Regions from separate parts of the Sedimentibacter sp. MB35-C1 genome, predicted to be linked through region 4. Evidence: riboswitches for the same ligand, from Rfam matches in the RefSeq annotation. Region 4 holds a riboswitch; each other region holds the start of a gene.
The links. Region 4 has a riboswitch for thiamine pyrophosphate ahead of thiC (phosphomethylpyrimidine synthase ThiC). Riboswitches for the same ligand answer to the same signal wherever they lie in the genome.
Positions count from the first base shown of each region.

Region 1: it holds a riboswitch for thiamine pyrophosphate, as region 4 does, so the genes downstream of both, cytX (putative hydroxymethylpyrimidine transporter CytX) here and thiC (phosphomethylpyrimidine synthase ThiC) in region 4, are expected to answer to the same signal.
Region 2: it holds a riboswitch for thiamine pyrophosphate, as region 4 does, so the genes downstream of both, RBQ61_RS17205 (thiamine-binding protein) here and thiC (phosphomethylpyrimidine synthase ThiC) in region 4, are expected to answer to the same signal.
Region 3: it holds a riboswitch for thiamine pyrophosphate, as region 4 does, so the genes downstream of both, thiW (energy coupling factor transporter S component ThiW) here and thiC (phosphomethylpyrimidine synthase ThiC) in region 4, are expected to answer to the same signal.

Region 1 is NZ_CP133188.1:2,266,863-2,272,894, reverse strand. Features, by position in the region: gene thiD (bifunctional hydroxymethylpyrimidine kinase/phosphomethylpyrimidine kinase) at 1-3, opposite strand, end outside; gene thiE (thiamine phosphate synthase) at 17-652, opposite strand; gene thiM (hydroxyethylthiazole kinase) at 636-1,466, opposite strand; gene RBQ61_RS10835 (HAD family phosphatase) at 1,520-2,161, opposite strand; gene cytX (putative hydroxymethylpyrimidine transporter CytX) at 2,176-3,354, opposite strand; TPP riboswitch at 3,408-3,510, opposite strand; gene RBQ61_RS10825 (M18 family aminopeptidase) at 3,563-4,882, opposite strand; gene RBQ61_RS10820 (ferritin family protein) at 5,069-5,566, shown strand; gene RBQ61_RS10815 (Na+/H+ antiporter NhaC family protein) at 5,608-6,032, opposite strand, start outside.
Region 2 is NZ_CP133188.1:3,535,167-3,541,198, forward strand. Features, by position in the region: gene RBQ61_RS17175 (HpcH/HpaI aldolase/citrate lyase family protein) at 1-398, shown strand, start outside; gene RBQ61_RS17180 (YkoF family thiamine/hydroxymethylpyrimidine-binding protein) at 483-746, opposite strand; gene RBQ61_RS17185 (class I SAM-dependent methyltransferase) at 725-1,396, opposite strand; gene RBQ61_RS17190 (ABC transporter ATP-binding protein) at 1,417-2,157, opposite strand; gene RBQ61_RS17195 (ABC transporter substrate-binding protein) at 2,184-3,209, opposite strand; gene RBQ61_RS17200 (ABC transporter permease) at 3,227-4,003, opposite strand; gene RBQ61_RS17205 (thiamine-binding protein) at 3,972-4,268, opposite strand; TPP riboswitch at 4,347-4,477, opposite strand; gene RBQ61_RS17210 (DUF362 domain-containing protein) at 4,526-5,632, opposite strand.
Region 3 is NZ_CP133188.1:2,162,821-2,168,852, forward strand. Features, by position in the region: gene RBQ61_RS10330 (iron ABC transporter permease) at 1-614, shown strand, start outside; gene RBQ61_RS10335 (ABC transporter ATP-binding protein) at 604-1,641, shown strand; TPP riboswitch at 1,710-1,815, shown strand; gene thiW (energy coupling factor transporter S component ThiW) at 2,102-2,653, shown strand; gene thiM (hydroxyethylthiazole kinase) at 2,616-3,434, shown strand; gene thiE (thiamine phosphate synthase) at 3,431-4,063, shown strand; gene RBQ61_RS10355 (DUF1287 domain-containing protein) at 4,109-4,816, opposite strand; gene amrS (AmmeMemoRadiSam system radical SAM enzyme) at 4,840-5,670, opposite strand; gene amrA (AmmeMemoRadiSam system protein A) at 5,667-6,032, opposite strand, start outside.
Region 4 is NZ_CP133188.1:2,419,565-2,425,596, forward strand. Features, by position in the region: gene RBQ61_RS11590 (sporulation protein YqfD) at 1-1,130, opposite strand, end outside; gene RBQ61_RS11595 (YabP/YqfC family sporulation protein) at 1,133-1,414, opposite strand; TPP riboswitch at 1,633-1,731, shown strand; gene thiC (phosphomethylpyrimidine synthase ThiC) at 1,835-3,139, shown strand; gene RBQ61_RS11605 (hypothetical protein) at 3,232-3,603, opposite strand; gene RBQ61_RS11610 (dipicolinate synthase subunit B) at 3,916-4,503, opposite strand; gene dpsA (dipicolinate synthase subunit DpsA) at 4,505-5,383, opposite strand; gene RBQ61_RS11620 (rhomboid family intramembrane serine protease) at 5,557-6,032, opposite strand, start outside.

The DNA.
Region 1 (6,032 bases), 150 kb from region 4:
CATATTTATCTCCTTACTAAACTATTTGTTGTGATAACAAAAATAATTCCCTGGCTGCATTTTTGATGTCATTTTTGGCAAATATAGCAGATATTACTGATATTCCTTCTATACCTGTACCTTTAAGTTCCAGTGAATTATCGGTTGATATTCCTCCAATTGCAACGACCGGTATTTTTACTGTATCACATATTTTTTTCAGTTCTTCTTTAGAAACCGTCCTTTCGTCTGATTTTGTAAGCGTATTGAAAATTGTTCCCACTCCCAAATAATCAGCTCCTGCTTTCTCTGCGATAACAGCCTCTTCAACCGTACATGCAGACAATCCTATTATTTTATCTTTGCCTAGCTTTTCTCTGGCCGACTTAATCCCCTCGTCGCTCTGACCTATATGTACGCCATCTGCTCCCGATTCTGCAGCAATATCAACATTGTCATTTATTACAAACGGAATCTTATACTTATCTGTAACCACTTTCACTTCAATTGCGGCTCTCAAAAAATCCTGATAGCTTAAGTTTTTTTCTCTTAGTTGTATAAATGAAGCTCCACCCAATATTGCCTCTTCTACAACCTGAGGCAGAGTTTTTTCTCCCAACCAAGATCTGTCAGTTATTGCATAAAGAAGTAGATCTCTACTTTCTAATTTCAAATCTAGCGCCTCCCTCCAAAATTTCAGAATTAATTTTTCCTATATAATCAATTAGATGCATTCTCAGAGACGATGTGCCGCCGTCATTTTCCTTCGTTTTTCTATAAGCCATTTCCCCGCTCAATCCCATTCCACACACCGCTGCTGCAGATGCTTCAAGCATATTATCCCTGTTAGCTCCGCAATAAGCTCCGATTATCGAAGTAAGCATACAACCTGTTCCTGTTATTTTACTCATAGAAGGATGTCCATTTTTAATTACAAAAGCCTTATGCGAATCAGCAACTATATCTATGGCACCTGTAACGGCTATAATCGACGATAAACTCTCGGATAAGCATTTAATGAAATTAACCGCTTCATCTAAGTTTTTTTCTGTTACAGTATCTGCAACATTTGCATCCACCCCTCTTGCGCCGTTTGATTCTGAGCTTCCGACAACCTTGATTTCGGACATGTTGCCTCGTATTACAGAAATTTTAACTTCTCTTAACAGCCTGAATGTAGTCTCAGTTCTTAACTTTGATGCTCCGGCTCCAACAGGGTCAAGTATAACAGGTATATTTATTTCATTTGCTTTTTTACCTGCCTTAATCATAGCTTCTATTGTCCTTGAATTAAGCGTCCCTATATTTATTACCAGAGCATTGCAAATTGAAGTGATTTCTTCAACCTCATCAACATCATCAGCCATTATTGGCGACCCTCCGCAAGCCAGCAGAATATTAGCACAGTCATTTACTGTAACATAATTTGTAATGTTATGTACCAGAGGCACATTATTTTTTACATTGTCTATAATTTCAGAAAACATATTATCTCCTTCCGAATTTAAATTAAGTCATGTATTTTTTCAGAGTTTTTACCCTATATAACCTCTTTAAATGATTCAATATATGAATGACTTATTAATTCAATGTCCTTTCTTTTATGGCTAAAGCAATCATCATATACCCCTACTGTATAAAATCCTGCTTCTCTTGCTGTTATTAATGCAAAATCAGCATCCTCATAGACCGCTATTTCCTGCGGATCTGCATTTAACCTGCTTGCCGCCAGGTAATATATATCCGGTTTGTTTTTCCCAACCCCCACCTCATCGCAGCTGACAATAAAGGAAAAACACTTTAAAACACCATTTCGCTCAAGCGCTGCAGCTGCTAATTTCAAAGGCGAAGCAGTTGCAACACACATGAACACGCCTTCTTTTTTTAATTTTTCTAGATATTCTTTGACATAGGGTTTTAACTTCAGCTCATATCTATACTTATCTTCTATCAGGCTTTTTACTCCCGATATTATTTCCTCAACACTTAAGTTCATTTTAAACCTTTCTATGAAATACTCTGCTGATTCTTCCAAAGACATAGGTGCAATAATTTCGTTCAGGTTTTTCGGAGGCGTAATCTTAAGAAAAGACAAATACTCCTTTCCTATGTTATGCCAAGCAGGCATTGAATCAAGCAATGTGCCATCCATATCAAAAATTGAGTATTTAAACTTCTTCACATAATCCTCCCATCTTATTTTTTAAGATTAAATTTGTCTGCAGCTACACACATTATAACCGAAAGAATCATTACCGGCAACGTACTTCCTATAATTGTATCAGTATTTAAAAATAAACGATACAATATAAATCCTATCCCCCATATAATGAAATTAGTAACATCAACTGATTTTTTCAAGTTGTCCTTTTTTAATATAAAATAATCAGCTATCAAAATAGAAATCATAGGAGCGAAAACCGATCCTATTAAATATAAGAAGTTTTCATATTGTTCAACCGGCGTAAAAACTGCCAGCAAGGTTCCGGATACACATGCCGCAATGGCCATTGTTTTTTCAGGAAGCTTGCTGTTGATAGCATTAAAGCTGACTCCTGCTGAATATACATCCAGAAACGTTGTTGTAACTGTTGAAAATAAAATAATCAGCACTCCCATTAACCCGAATCCTACTTTTAGCATCATCGCAGCAATATCACTTTCGCCAGTATATAACGCTGCTCCAAGGCCTATTGAGTACATAAATACACTTCCTATAAAATACGTAATTACACTTGCACGTGCAGCCACTTTAGGATGCTTGGCATTTTTAGTATAGTCAGAAATTAAAGGAAGCCATGACAATGGCATAGCTATTGAAAGTTCAATTGCCATACCGAAACTCATGCTGCCTGCCACTTCTGCCTGTTCTGTACCACTGAATACAGTAAAGCCTAAAAGTACAGTAAGAATAAACAATCCACCTATTGTAAAGATGTTTATCTTCTCCAAATTTTTATACCCAATCACAACCCATAATAAAATTATTGCTCCGATTATAAAGCTCCAGATTATATCGGATTGGGCTCCTGCACCAGAGTTAAGCATTATTCCCATTGCCTTAGACCCCTGCATTATCATTACAGCTGTCCAACCGACCAACTGTAACACATTGAGCAACGCAAAAAACTTTCTTCCCTGAACGCCGAATGAAAATCCTACGGATTCCATAGAAGATTTTTTGCTTTCCGCCCCTATAATCCCTGAATAATACAATAGTATACATCCGATTATATGACCTATTACTATTGCAATAAAACCTTTTTCAAACCCCAGTGGTACAAATAGTGTTCCTGTGTAAATTTCCGCAATGGATATTGCTGCACCAAACCAAAGTAATCCATTGCTTAATGTTGATGTTTTGTAACTTTCCATAATATAATTCCTTTCATTAAAAATGGGATATGCCGACATGCGGTATATCCCATTTACTTACATAAACAGTTCCCTACGTTGGCATTATCCAAATCAGGTACGGTCGAAACTTTCAGTTTCCTCTCAGCCTATTATTAAGCTCCCGCTTTGTGATTATTAATTTTACTATATTATAATACTAATACTCTCTAATTGCAAAATATTTTTATCATTTAACAATATTCAATTTCCCTATATCAGTTTGCTCTATGTGTGAATTGAAAAATTCTTTCATTACACAAACCATGCTGTACGTATCCATAATACCGGCAGTTTCATAGGATGAATGCATTGCCAGCTGAGCAAGTCCAACATCAACCGTGTTGATGCTTACATTCAGCGAAGCTATATTGCCAAGTGTACTACCACCAGGCATATCAGAGCGGTTTGAATAATGCTGGTACTTCACTCCTGCATTCTCACACAACAATTGGAATACTGCACAGCTTACAGAATCCGTTGTATATTTCTGATTGGCATTATGCTTAATTACTACACCTTCATTCATATATACGCCATTTGAAGGATCGCTTTTTTCCGGATGGTTCGGGTGAACAGCATGTGCATTATCAGCAGATACCATAAATGAAGAAGCAAGGGCACACAAATATTCTTCATCAGCCTTTCCCAAGCTGGAATTAATTCTTTTCAAAACATCCGGCAGAAATGTGGATGCTGCTCCCTGCTTTGTTCCACTTCCTACTTCCTCATTATCGAAACAGCAGTAAACGCTTACGGATTTTGAATTATATCCCTGCATGAAACCTTTCAGTGTAGCATATGCACATTGAAGATTATCAAGCCTCGGTGATGACAAAAATTCATAACCGCCTCCCCATATGCTGGGTTCCATTCGGTTATACAGATACAAATCCGAACTGATTATATTGTCCTTTTGTACATCCGAAAATTCCGCAACCATATCCATTAAATCGCATTCTCCAGCGCATGAAGACCCATACAAAGGCATAAGATCAACCTGTTCGTTGTATTTCATGGCAGAATTTATTTCTCTGTTAATATGTATGGCCACATTAGGAATAATAACCAAGTCTCTATCTATATTAACAAGCCTTGATTCAATACTATTTCCTTTTTTTATTACAATCCTTCCGGCAGCTGACAGAGGTCTGTCAAACCAAGACGAGTAAATCATTCCTCCATATTTTTCAGTATTAAGCTGTATGTATTTATTTTTTGTCTCAATCTTATAGTTGTCCTTAATTTTAAAGTTAGGTGAATCACCGTGAGAAGCCACAATATTAAAGCTGTACTCTTCCAAATCCTCACCTGTCTTAAAAGCTATTATCGAGGATAAATTCCTTGTAACAAAATATTTTTTTTCCTTTTCAATATCCCATTTTTTTCCCTCGCTCAATTCAGTAAATCCATTAGAAATAAGTTCATTCTTTATTTCTTCAACAGCATGAAATGCACTAGGGCTTTTTTTAATGAAATTCATCATTTCTCTCGATATATCCTTATACAATTTTCCACCTCTGAATTATTAAAATTATCATTTATTTTATGATATCACAAAACTTGTTATAATTAAAGCTTCTTCAAAAATTTATAATTTATATTATATAAATAAATTGGGTATATTTTAAATTAATGTTTAAGATATATATAAATATGGTATATCATAAATATCTTAAGTATTTAGGAGGAAAAAATGTATAAGGAAGAATTATCAATCATATCGCAGGCCGTTCTTAACGAAGTAGAAGGCTATGAATTTTATAAGCTGGCCGCAAATCAAGCAACATCACCAGGAACAAAGGAAGCATTTTTAGAGCTGGCAAATGAAGAGCTAAAACATGCCGATTATCTCAAAACCCTATGGAGTAAGCTATCAAATGGCGATAATTTTACAATTGATGACATACTGGAATCCGGCATTGCAGTTCCGTCACCAGAAATATACAAATGGGAAAAGGTAGACAAAAGTAATGCATCAGTAGCTATGTCAGTTTTTGGGATTGGAATTCAGATGGAAAAAAGCTCAATAGAGTTTTATGAAAATGCTAAGTCAAAGGTTTCATCAAAAGAAAGTAAAGACTTGTTTGATATACTGATTGGCTGGGAAAAAGTACATCTTAATCAATTCACAGAGCAATACGATATATTGAAGGAAGATTGGTGGGCTGAACAAGGCTTCGCACCTTTTTAGTTAAAAAAACATGACCACCGGATGAACCGGTGGTCATGTTTTTATGCAGTTTCCCTATTCTTCTTAATTTTTCCCATGTTATCATTTTGACCTATTCCAAGGAATATTGAAGCAATCATTACTACAAGCATAGCATATCCGTAAAATACATATGGCGCAATATCTACAGCTGCCAAAGGTGCACTGCTGTCAGCTGCAAATCCAAGGGTATAAATTACGGCTGGCGTCCATGGAAGACTGTAAACAAAAGTATTGGACTGAGCATCCAAAAGATTTGCAACTCTGTAAGGACTTATGCCGTGCTTTTCACCTAAAGGCTTAGCAAATGAAGAACCTACAGCCAATACTGCCGGCGCGTTTAATCCCATTAATGCCGAAAGTGAAATTACCATGGCTGATATAGTTAATTCCGCACCTTTTCTTGTATCAGTTACTCTATTTAAAGCGTTTAACAGCTTAACATCTC
Region 2 (6,032 bases), 1.1 Mb from region 4:
ACGGCTTTGAAGATTTCACATCGCCTCTTGAGGATTATTTTAATAAGTGCAACAATGAAACCATGATTATTCCTCAGTGCGAAACATTAGGATGTCTTGAAAATATTGAAGAAATTGCGTCTATTGACGGAGTAGATGCAATTTTTGTAGGTCCTTATGATTTATCCATAAGTATGGGCATACCAGGCCAATTTGATGCGGACAAATTTAAAAAAGCGCTCATCAGAATAGTTGCAGCGTGTAAAAAAGCTAATAAACCGGTAATGATATATGCAAATGATATGAAAAGTGCTTCAAAAAATTTTGATATGGGATTTGATTCTGTTGCAGTAAGCTCCGATATTGCAATTCTCACCAGCAGTTTCATCAGCATTACAAATTCATTAAAATCAAAATAAACTTAAAGGCTGCAGGATATTCTGCAGCCCAAATTTATGGCAAAACCATCGATATGGCAAATTATTAAAATACTTCGTGTCGTTTTATTTCCCACATCCACATATATTGGAGATTTTAATATCCATGGAAAAATTCGTTATATCGTCCATTGTATCATATATTTGGGAAATCAGGTTCAAAACCCTGCTTTTTTCACCTCTAACAAAGGTTGACAGCGAGCCCACCTCATACTCCAATCCTGAATTATCTATGATTTTAAGAACCTTGTCTACATCCTCCATGTAGTCATCACTTACTATGGGGGTAAATGCAATCTGGCAGGAAGCTATTTTTTCCATAGCGCACATACGAAGCCTCCATTTGTAGTTTTTGATAGATTTTTTTCTGTTTCATCGTTGTAATCACAGTCCTCTGCAAGAGGAGAAACAAACAGACATTCGCCTGTGTCTACAAGCTTTTCTCTGTTCCAGTCCTTAATTTCTTCAACGGTTCTGAATTTAGCATATTTAAATACTGTGTTTTCCCTGAAAGGCTCGGAAAGATATAACTCACTCCAGCTGCTTTCACCTGCAATGGTGCCTATTAAAACCTGACCGCCTTTTTTGACCACTCTCAGCAGTTCTTTTAACGCTTTTGGAGCATCTTCAATAAATTCAAAAGCCGTCATAGAAATTACGCCGTCAAATGTATTGTCATCAAAGGATAAATTATTTACATCCATATTCATTAATTCAATGTCAAGGTTTAAATCCGACGCTTTTTTTCTCGCTATGGAAAGCATTTCGTCGGAAACGTCGATCCCTGTTACGCTGCAGCCTTTTTTCGCCAGCTTAACGCTGAAGTTTCCCGTTCCACAGCCTACATCCAGTATCTTCATTCCCTTTTTGATTTCCATCATTTCAAACGCAAGCCCAGTTTCCACTTTGTCAACAAAGCTTCCTTTTTTATCTGTATACCATGCATCATAGTCAGATGCACTGTTATCAAAAATAGCCATTTTATCCCCTCCTTATAACTTTAACTTTCTAATTTCTCAAGAATGTGCTTCTTATATCTCATAAAACTCTCGCTCACCACGAAATCCTTGTTTCTGGGTTTAGGGTCCTCTATAAGTATTTCTTCCGCTATCTTGCCTGGTTTTCCTGCCATAACGTATATTCTGTCGGATAATAAAACAGCCTCATCAATGTCGTGTGTTATAAGAAATGTTGACAGCTTTATCTGCTCCATTACACCAAGATACCACTGGTGCATGCTGCTCTTGGTTATGCTGTCAAGAGCACTGAAAGGCTCATCCAAAAGTGCAACCTGATCAGAAAACAAATATGTTCGAAGCAATGCCGCCCTCTGTCTCATTCCGCCGGACAGCTGGTTCGGATACTTATTTTGTGTTCCTTCCAGCCCAAACTCATCAAAATATACAGAAGCGGCATCTCTGGCTTTGGATTTCTTTTCTCCTCTAATTACCAACGGGAGAGAAACATTATCGATTATTGTTTTATACGGCAGCAGCAAATCCTTCTGAAGCATGTAACTTACATTTCCTGTGGTTCCCGTAATATTTTTCCCATCAATCTCAACTGTTCCCGAATCAGGATTTATCAGTCCTGACACTACATTGAACAGTGTTGTTTTTCCGACACCGCTTACTCCTAATATACTGACTATCTCTCCTTCGTTCAGTTCTATTGAAATGTCTTCAATTATTTTAGAGCCTCCATAACTTACAGTTATGTTATTAGTAGTCAGTTTTTTCATCATTAAGTCCTCTTAATCATATTTTTCTATTCTGGGAGATATTCGTTTGTAAATCCTGCTCCCTCAGGGATTTCATTTTCCACCAATTTGTTTTCAACCAGCCATCCGTAGAATGCATCCCATCTTTCCTGGTCAATGTATCCCCATTTTTCAGCGTCTGCAACATATTGATCAGCTAACCATTTCTGGCTTTCGTTAACTATCTCTGAATCCAGCTCCGGAGCTGCATCTAATAAAATTTGAGCGGCTTCCTCTGGATTTTCTATAGCAAATTCATATCCTTTTTTAATGGCTGTCAATGCTTTTTTAACAGTTTCAGGATTGTTTTTTGCAAATTCGTCGTTAACTATCAAAACAGGGCAGTAATAGTCCAGCTCTTTTCCATAGTCGGCAAAATTAAGGTAATTTGTATCCAGTCCCTTAACCTTTGTTGCAATTCCATCCCATGCATAGAATATCCACACTGTGTCTATATCTGTCTGCAAAGCAGTGATAACATCTGTAACTGTGCTTGGAACCATTTCTATATCTTCAAAATTTCCGTCGTCATCTTCTACAATCTTTTTAATTATGGCTTGCTCTATCGGCATATCCCATGTAGCATATGTATGACCTGACATTTTTGCAGGGGAATCTATTCCGTTCTCTTTCAGAGAAATAATACCTGATGTGTTATGCTGTATTAAAGAAGCAACTGCTGTAACAGGTATTGGATTTTCAGAAGCATTGTTAGGAGCTAATGTATCCTGAAAACTAATTCCGAATTCGGCTCCGCCGCCTCCAACCAAAGTATCAGCTCCTCCTTCTGGTGGCTGAAGTATTTCTGCTTCAAGCCCCTGCTCTGCAAAGTAGCCTTTTGACTGAGCAACATATAATCCGGTGTGATTTGTATTAGGTGTCCAGTCCAACACTATTTTCAATTTTGTTTTTTCATCATTACCAGCGTTATCCACCTCATTTTTAGGTTCGTTAGAGCTGCATGATGTCAGCATCAACGCTGATAAAATTAATATGGATATTATGCAAAATACAATTCTTTTTTTGCTTTTCATTTGTTTTTCCTTTCTAGTTAATTATTTTCTTTTTTTGCTCTTTCCCATGGCATTGCAAGTTTTCTCATATACGATACCAAAAGCATCAATATTAGGCTTATGAGAGAAATAAAAAATATCACAGCAAACATTTTGTCAAATGAGTATGACTTTCTTACCCTCGTCATGTACACCCCAAGGCCTGTAAATCCTCCCAGCCACTCGGAAACTACGGCACCCACCACAGAATAGGACACCGATATTTTAAGCCCTGAAAAGAACTGGTTCAAAGCATTTGGAAGTTTAATGTGCATAAAGCATTGAAACCTATTAGCTCCCATAGCCCTCAATAAATTCAGAGCATCGTTATCTGCCGAGCGAAAACCTTCCAACAAGCTTACAGTTATTGGGAAAAAGGTTATTATAACAATCAGCGTTATTTTAGGCAGTATACCATATCCCATCCACAGAACCAAAAGAGGCGCTATGGCAACGGTAGGCACCGTCTGCGTCAGCACAATAACAGGATATACAGATTTATAAAATAAATTAAATCTATCCATCAATACAGCAATTACAAATCCAAGTGCAGTCCCTGCCGTAAGTCCCAAAAATGCTTCAGTTAAAGTAGTTTCGGCATGTTCCATCAGCAAGTCAAAGTCATTTACAAATGCCAGTACAACATCAAAAGGAGACGGCAACATGTACTTAGGTACAATGCCCGCTGATGATAAAAACTGCCATAGTACTAAAATAACGGCTATAGCCATTACAGGCGATACTTTATTTATGATGTTTTGTAACTTTTTGGTCAATAGTCAGCACCCCGCCATCCGGAACAAAACCAATTTTAACGTAAGCTGATACTTTAGGCGCTCCTGCCTTTGCTGCAACCAACTGGCAATTTTTTACGATTTCCATTAGCTGGTCATAGTCTCCCTCTATTGAAGTTTCGCTGGGCCCAACGTAGTAATTTAATCCCGTACTTTTAATATAAGCAATTACCTCGTCAACAATACGTATAACTTCCTGGTCTGATTCAACATGCGGTAAAACTTGAATAGCAATATTTGCGTTCATTTTAAATCCTCCTTATAATATACAATAAAAACCTCCCCGGTAACGGAGAGGTTTGTAAACAACCTTTAAGGTTAATATCCTAATGATATATACAATCCCTACGCCAGCATTACCTGGGTCAGGTTCCAAACAGTTGTTCTGTTTTAGGGTTTTGAACATTTGAGTAGTTCTATCTCAGCCTAATTCTTTAAGCTCCCCGCAGAATGATATTAGCACATGTAAAAAATATTGTCAACCTTTTTTACTCTATGCTTACATCATATAGTAATCAGTTCATATTCACTGCTTCCCAGATTCAGCTTCACAGAATGTTCTATTGCAGACATCCAGTCTGTTTCGGGATGTATATTTTTGAAATGATCATGATGTTCATGTATTTTTTTAGCAAGCATGCTTCCTTCAACAGCTGTCTGACGGTTAACTGCATCCGCACACGCCACGTCCAGAGCAACCGGATCAAAAGATGCGAACATTCCCACATCAGGAACTATGGGTATATCATTCTCACTGTGACAATCACAATAAGGTGAAACGTCAATAACCAAGCTTATGTGAAAATGAGGTCTTCCCCTCAAAACCGCTGCAGTGTATTCAGCAATTTTTTTGTTAAGAATATAGTTGGATTCATCCGAAGCAGACTTAACCGCATCAACGGGACAGACGCCTATGCATCTGCCACAACCCACGCACTTATCATGATTGATGGAAGCCTTGCGCTCGGTCAACGTAATAGCACCGTGAGCACAGTTCTTTGCACACGAACCGCATCCTATACACTTTCTCTGAGAAATTCTAGGCTTTCCGCTGCTGTGCATTTCCATCTTACCAGCGCGTGAACCACAACCCATTCCTATGTTTTTTATAGCTCCCCCAAAGCCTGTAAGCTCATGCCCTTTAAAATGGTTCAGCGAAATAAACACATCGGCATCCATTACAGCACGCCCTATTTTCGCCTCTTTTACATATTCTGCTCCCTCTACTGGTACAAGCGACTCGTCAGTACCTTTCAAGCCGTCCGCTATAATTACATGGCATCCTGTTGAAAACGGCGAAAATCCATTAATATATGCAGATTCTAAATGATCCAGCGCATTTTTCCTTCCTCCTACATACAGAGTGTTGCAATCTGTTAAAAACGGCTTGCCTCCAAGCTCTTTTACCATATCCGCAACAGTCTTTGCGTAATTAGGACGCAAATACGCAAGATTGCCAGGTTCTCCGAAATGTATCTTTATTGCCGCATACTTTCTATCAAAATCAATTTTATTCATCCCAGCCGCCTCAATAAGACGCTTCAACTTCTGCTGCAGGTTCTCATGCGAAGTCGTATGCATATTTGTAAAATATACCTTTGATTTTTCCATATAAGCACCACCATCCAAGTTTTCTGTATTCAGTAAAATAAGCCGCTGTATTTAATTCATATTCAACGGCCGATACACATTAATAATACCATATATTATCAAGTAAATAAACGATTTATTTATTATTAAGTAAATTATTTCCATCATAAAAGTTAATTTGAACCATAATTTAAACCCTTCTATTATTAATAAAGTACGTCCGCAAAATGAACTTTACCCCGGGTTTTAGGGCAATCGTAACAAAACCATTATAATGGCATAGTATGTACTTGAAAATAAATAAAGAAAACAAACTGTAAAAATATTCAAAAAATAAAAAAAGCAAATCTCAAAAACATATACTTTACATACACGAGGAGCAAAATTAGATGATTTAAGCAATAATCAAAACGGCTTTTCA
Region 3 (6,032 bases), 260 kb from region 4:
TATCCTACATAATTAACAGAAAAAAAATAATAGTGCCTGTATTTGTAGATTTTATAGGCGTTTTTCCAGCTGCGGTTCCAGGTATTTTGTTTGGCATAGGCTATCTTGTGACATTCAAGTATCCCATATTCGGAATAGGAAAATATATATTACCAAACTTGTCACCGTGGATTATACTTGGTACAAGTGTTATTATATATCTTATATGTATAGCAAGATCATTAAATGTGGCAATGAAATCAGGATATGCTTTGTTGGAACACATTGACCCTGACCTAGAAGATGCTTCGTATAATCTGGGAGCGGGTAAAATAAAAACATTCAGGCTTGTGCTTATGCCTCTTCTTACGGAAGCTGTCGCTGCATCATATTTAAAAATATTTTCAAGTACAATGACAACTTTAGGTGCCATAATATTTTTAATACTTCCAAAGAACAAAGTTGCAGTACAGGTTATATTTCAATCAATAACTCATTCTGCAATAGGAGTTCCTGCTACATTGGCACTGTTGCTGTCCTTTGTTACATTGGCTTTAATGGGAGTGTTTTATGTTATTCTTAACAGAAAAAGTATTACAGATAAGTTTAAGGGGGTGATTCAGCATGAAAATTAAATTGGAGAACATATGTAAGACTTATGAAAGCACTCAGGTTGTTAAAGATGTTTCTATGGAAATTGAAGACGGAGAAATAATGGTACTACTAGGACCGTCGGGCTGCGGAAAAACAACTTTGTTACGAATGATTGCAGGTCTTATTTCAAGAACCCAAGGAAGAATACTTTTTAATGATGTTGATGTAAGTAGTTTTCCACCGCAAAAAAGAAATACGGCAATGGTTTTTCAAAACTATGCATTATTTCCTCATTTAAATGTTGAAGAGAATATATCTTTTGGATTGAAAGTTAGAAAACTTCCCACTTCTAAAATTAATGAAATGGTAGCAAAAATAATAAAAAGTGTGGAGCTGGAAGGTTTAGAAAAAAGAAAGATACAGGAACTATCAGGAGGTCAAAGACAAAGGGTGGCATTGGCTCGCGCTTTGGTAATAAAGCCTGACATACTATTATTTGATGAACCTCTATCAAATCTTGATGAAAAATTAAGAGTGTCTATGAGGCAAAGCATCAAAAAGCTGCAGCGAGAGCTGGGTATTACAAGTATCTATGTAACCCATGACCAGGAAGAGGCTATGTCCATTGCAGACCGCATTACGGTTATGAACAAAGGAGAAATACAGCAGTGCGCATCACCAAATGAAATTTACAGAAATCCTAAAAATTCCTTTGTAGCAAGTTTTGTTGGTCAGGCAAATTTATTTAACTGTCAAGTACAAAGTGATAGCGATAAGAAATATATAAATGTTCTTAACAAAAAAATAAATATTGAAAATGATATAATTGGTGAAACAGTTACTGCGATGATTCGTCCGGAACATCTTCACATAGACAAAGACGGTATTGAAGGTGTGATTGATTTTAAAGAAGAATTGGGACTTATAACCCGTTGCCAGATAAAAATTGGAGATATGAATATTTCTCTTGATGAGCTTAATGCGTCGGAACATCATACTTTAGGTGTTGGAGAAAAGATATTTGTATCCTTCGGAGAAAATGATGTGGTTATACTAAAAGAGCAGTAAATCTTTTCTACAAGCATTGTTTAGCTATAAATTTTTTGACAAAGCTATTTATATATGCTAAAATTTATATAAGAAATAAGGGGAGCCGTAACAGGCTGAGAGGAAGTATTTATACTTCGACCCTAATAACCTGATTTGGATAATGCCAACGTAGGGATAATGCATTGAGCTTAGATTAATGTGAAATATCGTGTTGGTATTTCGCATTTTTTATTTTTTATAAATTCTTTATTATAGCTTTGAGACAGATTTGTTATCATCAGGCAAAGGGGGAGCGCCCTGGGCCTGAGTCTTTAGAGTTTAAAAATAAACAGCGATGGGAGTCCGTGTACGGACTGAGAGGGAGCAATTGAGCTTCGACCGGCCTGAAATAATTTGCACAGGTTTTAAGTCGCTGTTTTGTCATGCCTAGAACCTTTCATATGTTTCAGAGAATTTTATCTTAAGAGAGGTTTAAAAAATGACAAGAAAATCTTCACTGTTCAAAACTGTAGTCCTTTCCATGCTTGTTGCAATCGGAGTAGTAATTTCACCGATTCTCAGAGTTGAAGGGCTGTGTCCTACTGCTCACCTAATAAATATTGTTTGCTCAGTATTGCTGGGGCCGTGGTATTCACTTCTTTGCGCTGTTATGATAGGAATAATACGTATGATATTTATGGGAATCCCTCCGCTTGCTCTTACAGGCGCAGTATTCGGTGCGTTTCTTTCCGGAATTTTTTATCGAATTTCAAATGGTAAAATAATATTTGCCGTTATAGGTGAAATATTTGGTACAGGTGTTATTGGGGCAATTGTCTCATATCCTGTAATGGCATTGATATGGGGCAGAACAGGCCTTACATGGATGTTTTACGTTCCTTCATTTATAACAGCTACAATAATGGGAGGTATGGCAGCATACATATTGTTGAAGGCTTTAAGTAGGAACGGAATGTTACTGAAATTTCAAAAAAGCTTAGGAGTTAATGTTTATGATAAACCAACTTTTAAAAATAAAGTTACAGATTAAAGTAGACAGTCCTCTGATACATTGTATAACAAATCCCATATCAATCAATGACTGTGCAAATATTGTCTTAGCTGCCGGATCCAAGCCCATAATGGCAGAACATCCTGATGAGGTTGAGGAAATAACGGCGTTATCACAGGCGTTAGCTGTAAACTTAGGCAACATAACAGATGTAAGGATAAAGTCTATGATGCTTTCGGGGAAAGTGGCAGCTATAAGTAAAATTCCTTCAATAATCGATGTTGTGGGAGTAGGGTGCAGCAGCTTGAGGCTTAATTATGCCAAGGAATATATATGTAAGAACAAACCATCTGCAATAAAGGGAAACATGTCAGAAATAAAATCACTTTGCAATATGGATTCGCATTCTGTGGGAATAGATGCCGGAAATGATGACGTAATAAATGCGAATACTTTAGTAAGAAATTCTGAAATTGTCAGAGAGCTGTCATTGGCCACAGGGGCGGTAGTCGTTGCTACCGGAAAAATTGATATAATAAGTGACGGAAGAAAAACATATTCAATTAAAAACGGTATTGAAATTATGTCTCATATAACCGGTACAGGATGTATGCTCAATGTTTTAATTGCAAGCTATATTTCATCCGGTAGGATATTAGAGGGTGTAATATTAGGTACGGCAGCTTTGGGAATTAGCGGCGAATTGTCCAGAGACGTAAAAGGTACCGGAAGTTTTAAAACAGCATTGTTGGATAATCTTTATACTTTGACGGATGAATCTATTAAAGAATCTATTAAATTGGAGGAAGTAACCATATGAAATTTGATACTACATTGTATTTTGTTACGGACAGCACAGGAAAAACAGAGAATGAATTTTTGAATGTTGTTGAAAAAGCCTGCAAAGGTGGGGTAACCCTTATACAGCTGAGAGAAAAAAACTTAACTGGAAGAGATTATTTGAAACTTGCATTGAATGTTAAGATTATTACAGACAAATACAATATACCTCTTATCATAGATGACAGAATTGATGTAGCAATGGCATCAGATGCTTCGGGAGTCCATGTGGGACAAAATGATATTCCCGTGAGCTATGCAAGAAAGCTAATGGGAAAAAATAAAATTATAGGTGCCACGGCCAAAACCGTAGAACAGGCACTTGTGGCATATGAACAGGGAGCAGACTATCTGGGAGTTGGAGCAATATATCCGACTACAACTAAGGTTGCTACACGTATAACAGATGTTAGCACATTGAACGATATTTGCAGAGCAGTACCTATTCCTGTTGTTGCAATTGGCGGTTTGAATATAAATAATATTGATATCCTAAAAGAAAGTCCCATAAAGGGAATTTCTGTAGTTTCAGCTGTTATGAAGTCCATAGATCCGGAAAAATCTGCTATGGATTTAAAGAAAAAAGTTGCTGATATGTTGGATAAATAGTACTTACATATTTTGTTTTGTGGCGTTAATTTAATATAGAAATATTTAAAAATTGGACATCCATTTTATCAACACGGCATTATCAATTAAGCTTGCGTCAAAGCGATAATGAGCTGTTACATCCATTGTTGTCCTATTCAGGTAATTTTCTTCACGTTTAGGCTGCCCGGAGTTATGTATAATATAAGCGTGTCCATTTTTATTGCGCTTGTCGGAAACAATGCCAATGTGTTTATTGTTTCCGAAGATTACTATATCTCCTGGCTGCCATTCTTCAATATTGTTAATATCTGTTGTTAGTGGGACGGCATATTCATCAAAAAATACGCGAAGATTTCCTACGCGGCGAAAATCGATATTGCTGTCTATTCGAGTAATATTGGTGTACGCTTCCGTCCTTTTTTGTATATCTGCATCAACCATGTCTTTCAGGGAGTATCCTGCATTTTTAAATGCCCTCCATACAACATCTGTGCACACTCCGATGTTATCGGGAGGATATCCGCCTGCATGGTAGCTTCCGTCATACTTAGGGTGATTTTCGGCATCTGCTCTGGCTCCAAGGAGAAGGTCCTCATAGTCATCTAAACCGTTTTCATTGAAGTCAATAGAGCTGATAACTGTCTCTATGCCGAAGTCCTCCGCTGTGTAAGATTTTTGCGGAATCAAGTTCCAATAATAGGCTGCAAATAGTACGGATGAAATGATCAATGAAAATATGATAATAAATAAAGTCTTATTTTTGAATTTCATAAGGCTTTCCTTTCTGTTTAAATTTAACAATTTCCTTCATAAACATAACTTAAAGCTTCTCGCGCAATATCAGCAAGCTTGTATACAGAGGATATTTTTGTAGCAGGTGCATCTTTCATTTTATAACAAGGGAAAAAACGTGATATGTGTAAAGGTATGTTTTTATCTATAGAAGCAATAAATTTAGATAAATTTCTCATTTCGTCCTCATTATCGTTTTCTCCTGGAATTATCAAAGTTGTTATTTCTATATGGCTGGTGCTTGCGGCCAATTTAATAAAGTTTTTGACAATTTCGAAGTTTCCTCCTATTTTATTATAGAAATCTTCAGTGAAACCCTTCAAATCAATATTTAATGCATCCATAAGCGGAAGAAGTTCATTTATTGGTTCTCCGAAGAAGCATCCGTTAGTTACCAATACATTTTTTAAATTGTTTTCTTTTGCTAAAATGGCACAATCTCTTACATATTCGTAGCCTACGAGAGGTTCATTGTAAGTGTAGGCAATGCCTATATTTCCTTCAGGTTTTAAATCTACAGCTGCTCTGACTAAGTCTTCAGGCTTTATAAATTGATATTTTATGTCGTTCTTTCCTGACATAGATATTTCATAATTCTGACAGAATGAACACTTCAGGTTGCAGCCGAAGCTGCCCACAGATAAAATGCTGCTGCCGGGAAAGAAATTCCTGAGTGGTTTCTTTTCTATAGGATCTAAAGCAATAGCGGAAACCATTCCGTAATTTATTGGGACAACTTCACCGTTAATATTGCTTCTGGCCTTGCATGCTCCTACTTGATTTTCATCCAGCTTGCAATGATGTGGACATATATTACATTCTACTTTGTTCATTTATGTCTAACCACCTCAAATCTTTCCATTCTATAGTTCTCATTAGAATCAATTCCTGCTTTTTTTAGAGCAATGCTTACTTGTTGCTCCGGTACATCAATTCCTTCTAAATTGGGCAGCAACAATCCACTTTTCCTGCCTTTGGATACAATGACTCCATATTTTTTAGGATCTAATTCATTCATTGAACTAATAGCTTCTTTTTCACCAAGTATGTCAACAGAATATTCAATTTTATTTAATTCCTTTTTTGTTACAGGGCTGAACCTTGGGTCTTCTAACCCTGAACTTATTGCATTCTGGATAATTTCGTTGGCTATACTATCTGTTGTGGGTATAATTGTACCTATACAGCCTCTGAG
Region 4 (6,032 bases):
ATTTGCGCCCTGAGATAGTAATATTTTTCATCCTCTAAAAAATTTATGGATGATTTCAGTATTTTAGCATCAGCGCCGCATTTTTTCAATAGATCATCGTACATATTAACAGTCATAGTGTTTTTTGCTGTAGCTTCATCTATTTCAAACGGTTTGAGCTCCTGTTCATAGTATGTTCCTTTTACAAGCGCAATATCAGATAAATTTGAAATTATCGGTATGTTAATTATTTTCTCCCTATAATTATAATTTTCATAGGGATCTTTGTCACCTATTATTTTAATACCATTGCCATTTATTTGCAAGTAATAAACATTTTTACTTTTGTTTGTAGCTGTTTCAATTTCCCTGAGCTTTTCCTCCTTCATTTCAAAATTGTAATATGTCTTGCCGTAGATAGTTCCTTCAGAAGGGACCATCATAAATTCATCGGAATTTTTATTTTTGACCATTCCCATAACCAAAGTCTGCCCTTCATAAACTACGTCCCCTTCCTTGACTACAGGTTGGCCGCTCTTTGCTATCACTTTATTTATTATGGCATTTTTAACTGAAATAATGCTTGATGGCTCGTTGGTTTTTATTTCTGCCTTTTCAGGAGTTTTTTCTTTCACAAATATTATTAAATTTGATCCTTCTATATACACCTCAACAAATTTAAAATTTTCAAACTTGCTGTAAAGAAGAGTCTCTATTTTTTTAGCTTTTATTTCTGTGTGAGCAATAGGAATTTTTATGCTGTTTTCGTCCAAAGTCCTCATTATTTCTTTAGCTGTAAGATTTGTTGTACCTACAATCTGCACGCTCCATACCAGAGATGATATTATGTAAAGGCATATAAAAAGAATAAAAAGCCCAACAATAAAGCCTTTGCGAACTCTTAATTTTCTGAGTTTTAATGCAAAACCTTTTTTGCTGACTGCCTCTGTCTTTGTTTCTCGCAATATTTCTTCATACTTTCTGTAATCTTCATATGAAATTTTAAACCTAACGGATTCCTCGTTTTTTTCTACATCCCACATTCGAATGCCTTTTCTTCGGAGTAAATTTATTATTTTTTCGCAGTTAGATGCCTTAAGCCGCACTACAACATAGCCTCTCAATAAATACATCAACTTAAATATAAGCATACTTACTCCTTCTTGCCAAATATAATTTGATTGATATTTCCTCTTATAATTACATTATAGTTATTTATCTCTTCTATCTTAAATTTCGATCCCTTTATCAAAATGGTGTTTTCTGCAGTCTTTATCCCAACCTCATCATTTTCGTATACAGTCATACCCAAATGGTTTTCAATTATGACTTTTTTATTTCCATGCATTTTTAAATCAAAATTGTCCGACAATGCATCATTGGGGATTTCTAAATCATCCGCCAGCTTGCTCCTAAGGTTGTTAAATTTTCCCATACATACCTCCTTATGGCTTGATCATGCTTAAACATGAGAGTTGTCTTATAATAAATTATGCATAGGTAACTTGTACTATGATAACACCTGTGGGCATCTTTTTAAATATATAATCAAAGCAGCAATTGTATAAAATTATTAATTATTTCTGATTTTGGTGATAATTTTATTGGCAGATATTTGTTAAATGTTGACACACATTTAATATGATAGTAAAATATAAACAGCAGGGGAACTGGATTCAGTTGAGAAGGTTAAAACCTAACCCTTTGAACCTGACGGTTAACACCGTGGTAGGGAGCGATATTGCTATTATTTATAACGCTTGCCTTTCAGGTGGGCGTTTTTTATTTGCCCCCAATATTCCCAGGCTCTGCCAGCCTAAAAATATAGGCTGAAACCAAAATAACGGAGGTATTCATGAAGTACAAAACACAGATGGAAGCAGCAAAAAAAGGATTTATTACTAAGGAAATGAAAGTCGTTGCAGAGAAAGAAGGCATGCAGGCTGATAAGCTTTGTCAGTTGGTAGCGTGCGGCCAGGTAGCAATTCCGGCAAATATTTATCACACTTCTCTGTCACCTGAGGGAATAGGGACCGGACTTAAAACCAAAATTAATGTAAATTTGGGTATTTCAGGAGATTGCAAGGATTACAGCCTAGAAATTGAAAAAGCCAAATTATCGCTGAAATTCGGATGCGAATCAATAATGGATTTGAGTAACTACGGAAAAACAAATTCCTTTCGCAAAGAGTTAATTGCAATGTCCGGTGCTATGATAGGAACAGTACCTATGTATGATGCGGTGGGCTATCTTGAAAAAGAGTTGTCTGAAATATCCGCTCAGGACTTTTTTAGTGTCGTTGAAGCTCATGCAAAGGAAGGCGTTGATTTTATGACGATACATGCCGGCATAAACCGACGTGCCATAGAATCCCTAAAGCGAGAAAAACGTCTTACAAATATAGTGTCAAGAGGCGGCTCTCTATTGTTTGCTTGGATGGAAATGACAGGAAACGAAAATCCGTTTTTTGAATATTATGATGATTTGCTAGGTATACTCAGAGAATATGATGTTACCATAAGCCTTGGTGATGCCCTGAGACCAGGATCTATTGCAGATAGTACCGATGCTGCTCAAATCAGTGAGCTGATTGAAATAGGCAATTTAACAAAACGTGCGTGGGAACAAGATGTTCAGGTGATGGTTGAAGGTCCGGGACATATGGCCATGAATGAAATTGCCGCCAATATGACTCTTCAAAAGCGTATTTGCCACAATGCTCCGTTTTATGTGCTTGGACCTATTGTAACAGACATTGCTCCAGGATATGATCATATAACTTCAGCCATTGGCGGTGCAATTGCTGCGGCAAACGGAGCTGATTTTCTTTGCTACGTTACTCCGGCTGAACACCTGCGTCTGCCGGATCTTGACGATGTTAGAGAAGGAATAGCTGCCAGCAAAATTGCTGCTCATGCTGCTGACATCGCAAAGGGAATCCCAGGGTCAAGAGATATGGACAATCGAATGAGTGATGCACGCAGAAGGATAGATTGGGAAGAAATGTTTTCGCTTGCCTTAGACGGAGAAAAAGCGAGAAAATATTTTGAAAGCACACCTCCTTCGGACAAGAACAGCTGCTCAATGTGCGGAAAAATGTGTGCAATGCGTACAACAAACCACATATTAGAGGGAAAAAAGGTAGAACTCTGTAAATAATTTGAAAATAACAGGAGGTTTTTTAGAAAGAAATTTCTAAAAAACCTCCTGTAGCTTACACGCTTTTTTTAACTCCGATTTGCCCTCTGTTTTCAATTATATAGTCTCCGGCTTTGTATATTCACTGGCTTTATTTCATCATGGTTATAAGTGATATATACATATGTACTATTGGCATCATTTATGTTTTCCGGTGTAATTTTAGTATTCAACAACTTACTCAGCAAAGCAGAACTTGTTTCCGACCTTATTACCTCTAGGTTGCTTAAAGCAATATCAATATTTTTTAATTTATCCGGTGATATTGAGCTCGCCCCTAAATAATCTGTTGAAGCAGATGAAAGATTATCTATTAAGACTTTGTATGCTGAGTTTACAGTAAATGTAAAAATATTGACAGATAAAATAAAAATGATTATTGAACATATTAAAATTACAAAGCTTTTTTTATTTTCTTTGCTCATCCTCTGTCCCCCTTGTTTTTCAATTACATTTAAATGTATCTTCATAGAATGTAGCTGACTGTTAATAATGTAAGTCCCAGGACAGACATGAAAATTTTTCTTCGCTGCCTCCCCTGTAGATTATCGTAAGAATATTAAATTTTAACAAATAATTCCCCTCATATAATATATGACGAAAGGCAGTAAAAAAAGTTTCAAATTTTTTCATATTTTTTTATAAATGTTATTTATTTACTTTTATTTTAAAAAACTTTATTAATGCAAAATAAGGTAATTCCCTAAAAAAATTCAGGGAAAAATATCCCTGAATTTTTATTTAGGTCCGCAAATTACTGGCTGAAGCTGCTTTCCTTCCAAAGCCATTTCAATTGCCGGAATTATATTGTCAATGTGTGCAGTCATGGAATTCGGTTTACCATTATAGTTATCCTGTCCAAAAGGTACGAAGTAAATATTTTTTGTATTATACAGCCTTGCTATGTTTTCAAAATTCATTCCAAGTGCGTCATTTGTTGAAATAGAAATAACTACAGGTTTATTTCCTCTGAGGTGCGCTTTTGCCGCCATCAGGACGGGTGTGTCTGTAATTGCGTTGGCAAGCTTTGCTGCCGTATTGCCTGTGCAGGGGGCAATTAAAAATACATCGAACATGTTTTTAGGCCCCACAGGCTCAGCTCCTTCAATTGTTGTAATCGGCGGTTTCCCTGTTATTTCAGATAAAATTTGAATGTAGTCCTCTGCATTCCCGAAGCGGCTGTCTATAGATTGCGCGTTAAATGAAAAAACAGAATATAAATTATCACACTGCTCGGCTATTTTTACTATTTGAGGTACTATTTTTTCAAAAGTACAAAAGGAACCGGTTATGCCAATTCCCACTTTCTTTCCTGATAAGGTCAAATTAATCACTTCTTTCTTTCAAAATTGGAATAATTGCTTTGGCAAGAAATTCTGCCGAGGATTTAGGAGCTGTCCTTCCAGGAATGCCAAGACATAGATGTGCGTTTAGATTAAGTCTCTCGGCACATTCATAGTCAACTCCCCCAGGGGATGATGCAATGTCTATAATAGTAGTATCCGAAGAAACTGACGACAATATTTTTTCATTGAGTACAGGTGAAGGAATTGTATTAAATATGAAATTAAAATCACGTACATCTAGGTTATTTTCATTAATCTGAATATAAGATAGACTATTGATATAGGCTTCCGTCAGAGCACTTTCTTTTCTTGCTGCAACTGTAACATTAGCACCAAGCGCATTTAATTTTGATGCTAATACCCTGCCGCATTTTCCGTAACCTAATACCAGTACATTGTTTCTGTGCAGGTTAATATTACTCTTTAGTATCGCTTCCGCTATTGCACCTTCAGCGGTAGAAATGGCATTAAAGAGTACAAGGCTTTCATTTTTCATCAGATCATAATATGAAATATTCTTTGCTTTACAGTCCTCCGTAACTTTTTCCGGAAGATTTCCTCCTATTAAATAATGCTGTTGATTTAGACAAGCTGTAAATTCTTCGATTGAAAGGCTTCCTGAATCTCTGTATGTGCTGTTTATATTTACCTTATCTCTTGAAAATGGTATCGGCGTAATCAAGGTATTGCTCAATTCCATAGCATGGTGCAGAGAATCAGCTTTGTCTGCTGTTTTTGCCGATATGTTTCCGGATAATCCGAAGGTAATTATTTTAAAGCCTGATTTGTTCAGAAATGAAGCGAGATAAGTCTGGCGTGAATCGCCGCCGATTATAGAAGCATCATATTTATAAATCATTAATTCTCCCCGAATTTTACAAGATGCTTATATTTTATGCAAAGATGAATCAAAGGTTACTTCATAAAAAGCAACCTGATAATTATTATATTAAATTCACCTTATATTTCTCTACTTTCTATATTATTTATACTTAGGTAATAGTAATTTTATATAATTATTGAGTTCAATGTTTATTGCCATCCGTCTTTATATTTTTTCATCTCTCTTTTAAAATTTCTTCTTGTTGCACCGTATTTTCTCTGATATTTTATATAATCAATAAAATCTCCTCCAAAGAAGATAAAGAAATTAATCAACGATGCAATAACAGCAACTTTGGTACTTATAGTTCCAAAAATCAAGCTGATGATGAAGAATGCCCAGTCCAGATATGCAATCCACTTAACTTTAACTGGAATAACAAAAAACAGCAATATTTCTAAATTAGGGAACAGGTATGCAAATGCAAGAAACAACGATAAGTTCAAGTAGGCACTGGTTCCTGCCCCTGTTAAAAATGCAGCAATAATTGTACCTGCCATACCAAAGAGATAGTACATGTTAAATTTAAATGATCCCCATTCATTTTCAAGAGTTGTTCCCATCATGTAATAAAAATACATAACAAATACAATGAAAATAATTGATGTAGCCGGCGGTATGAAAA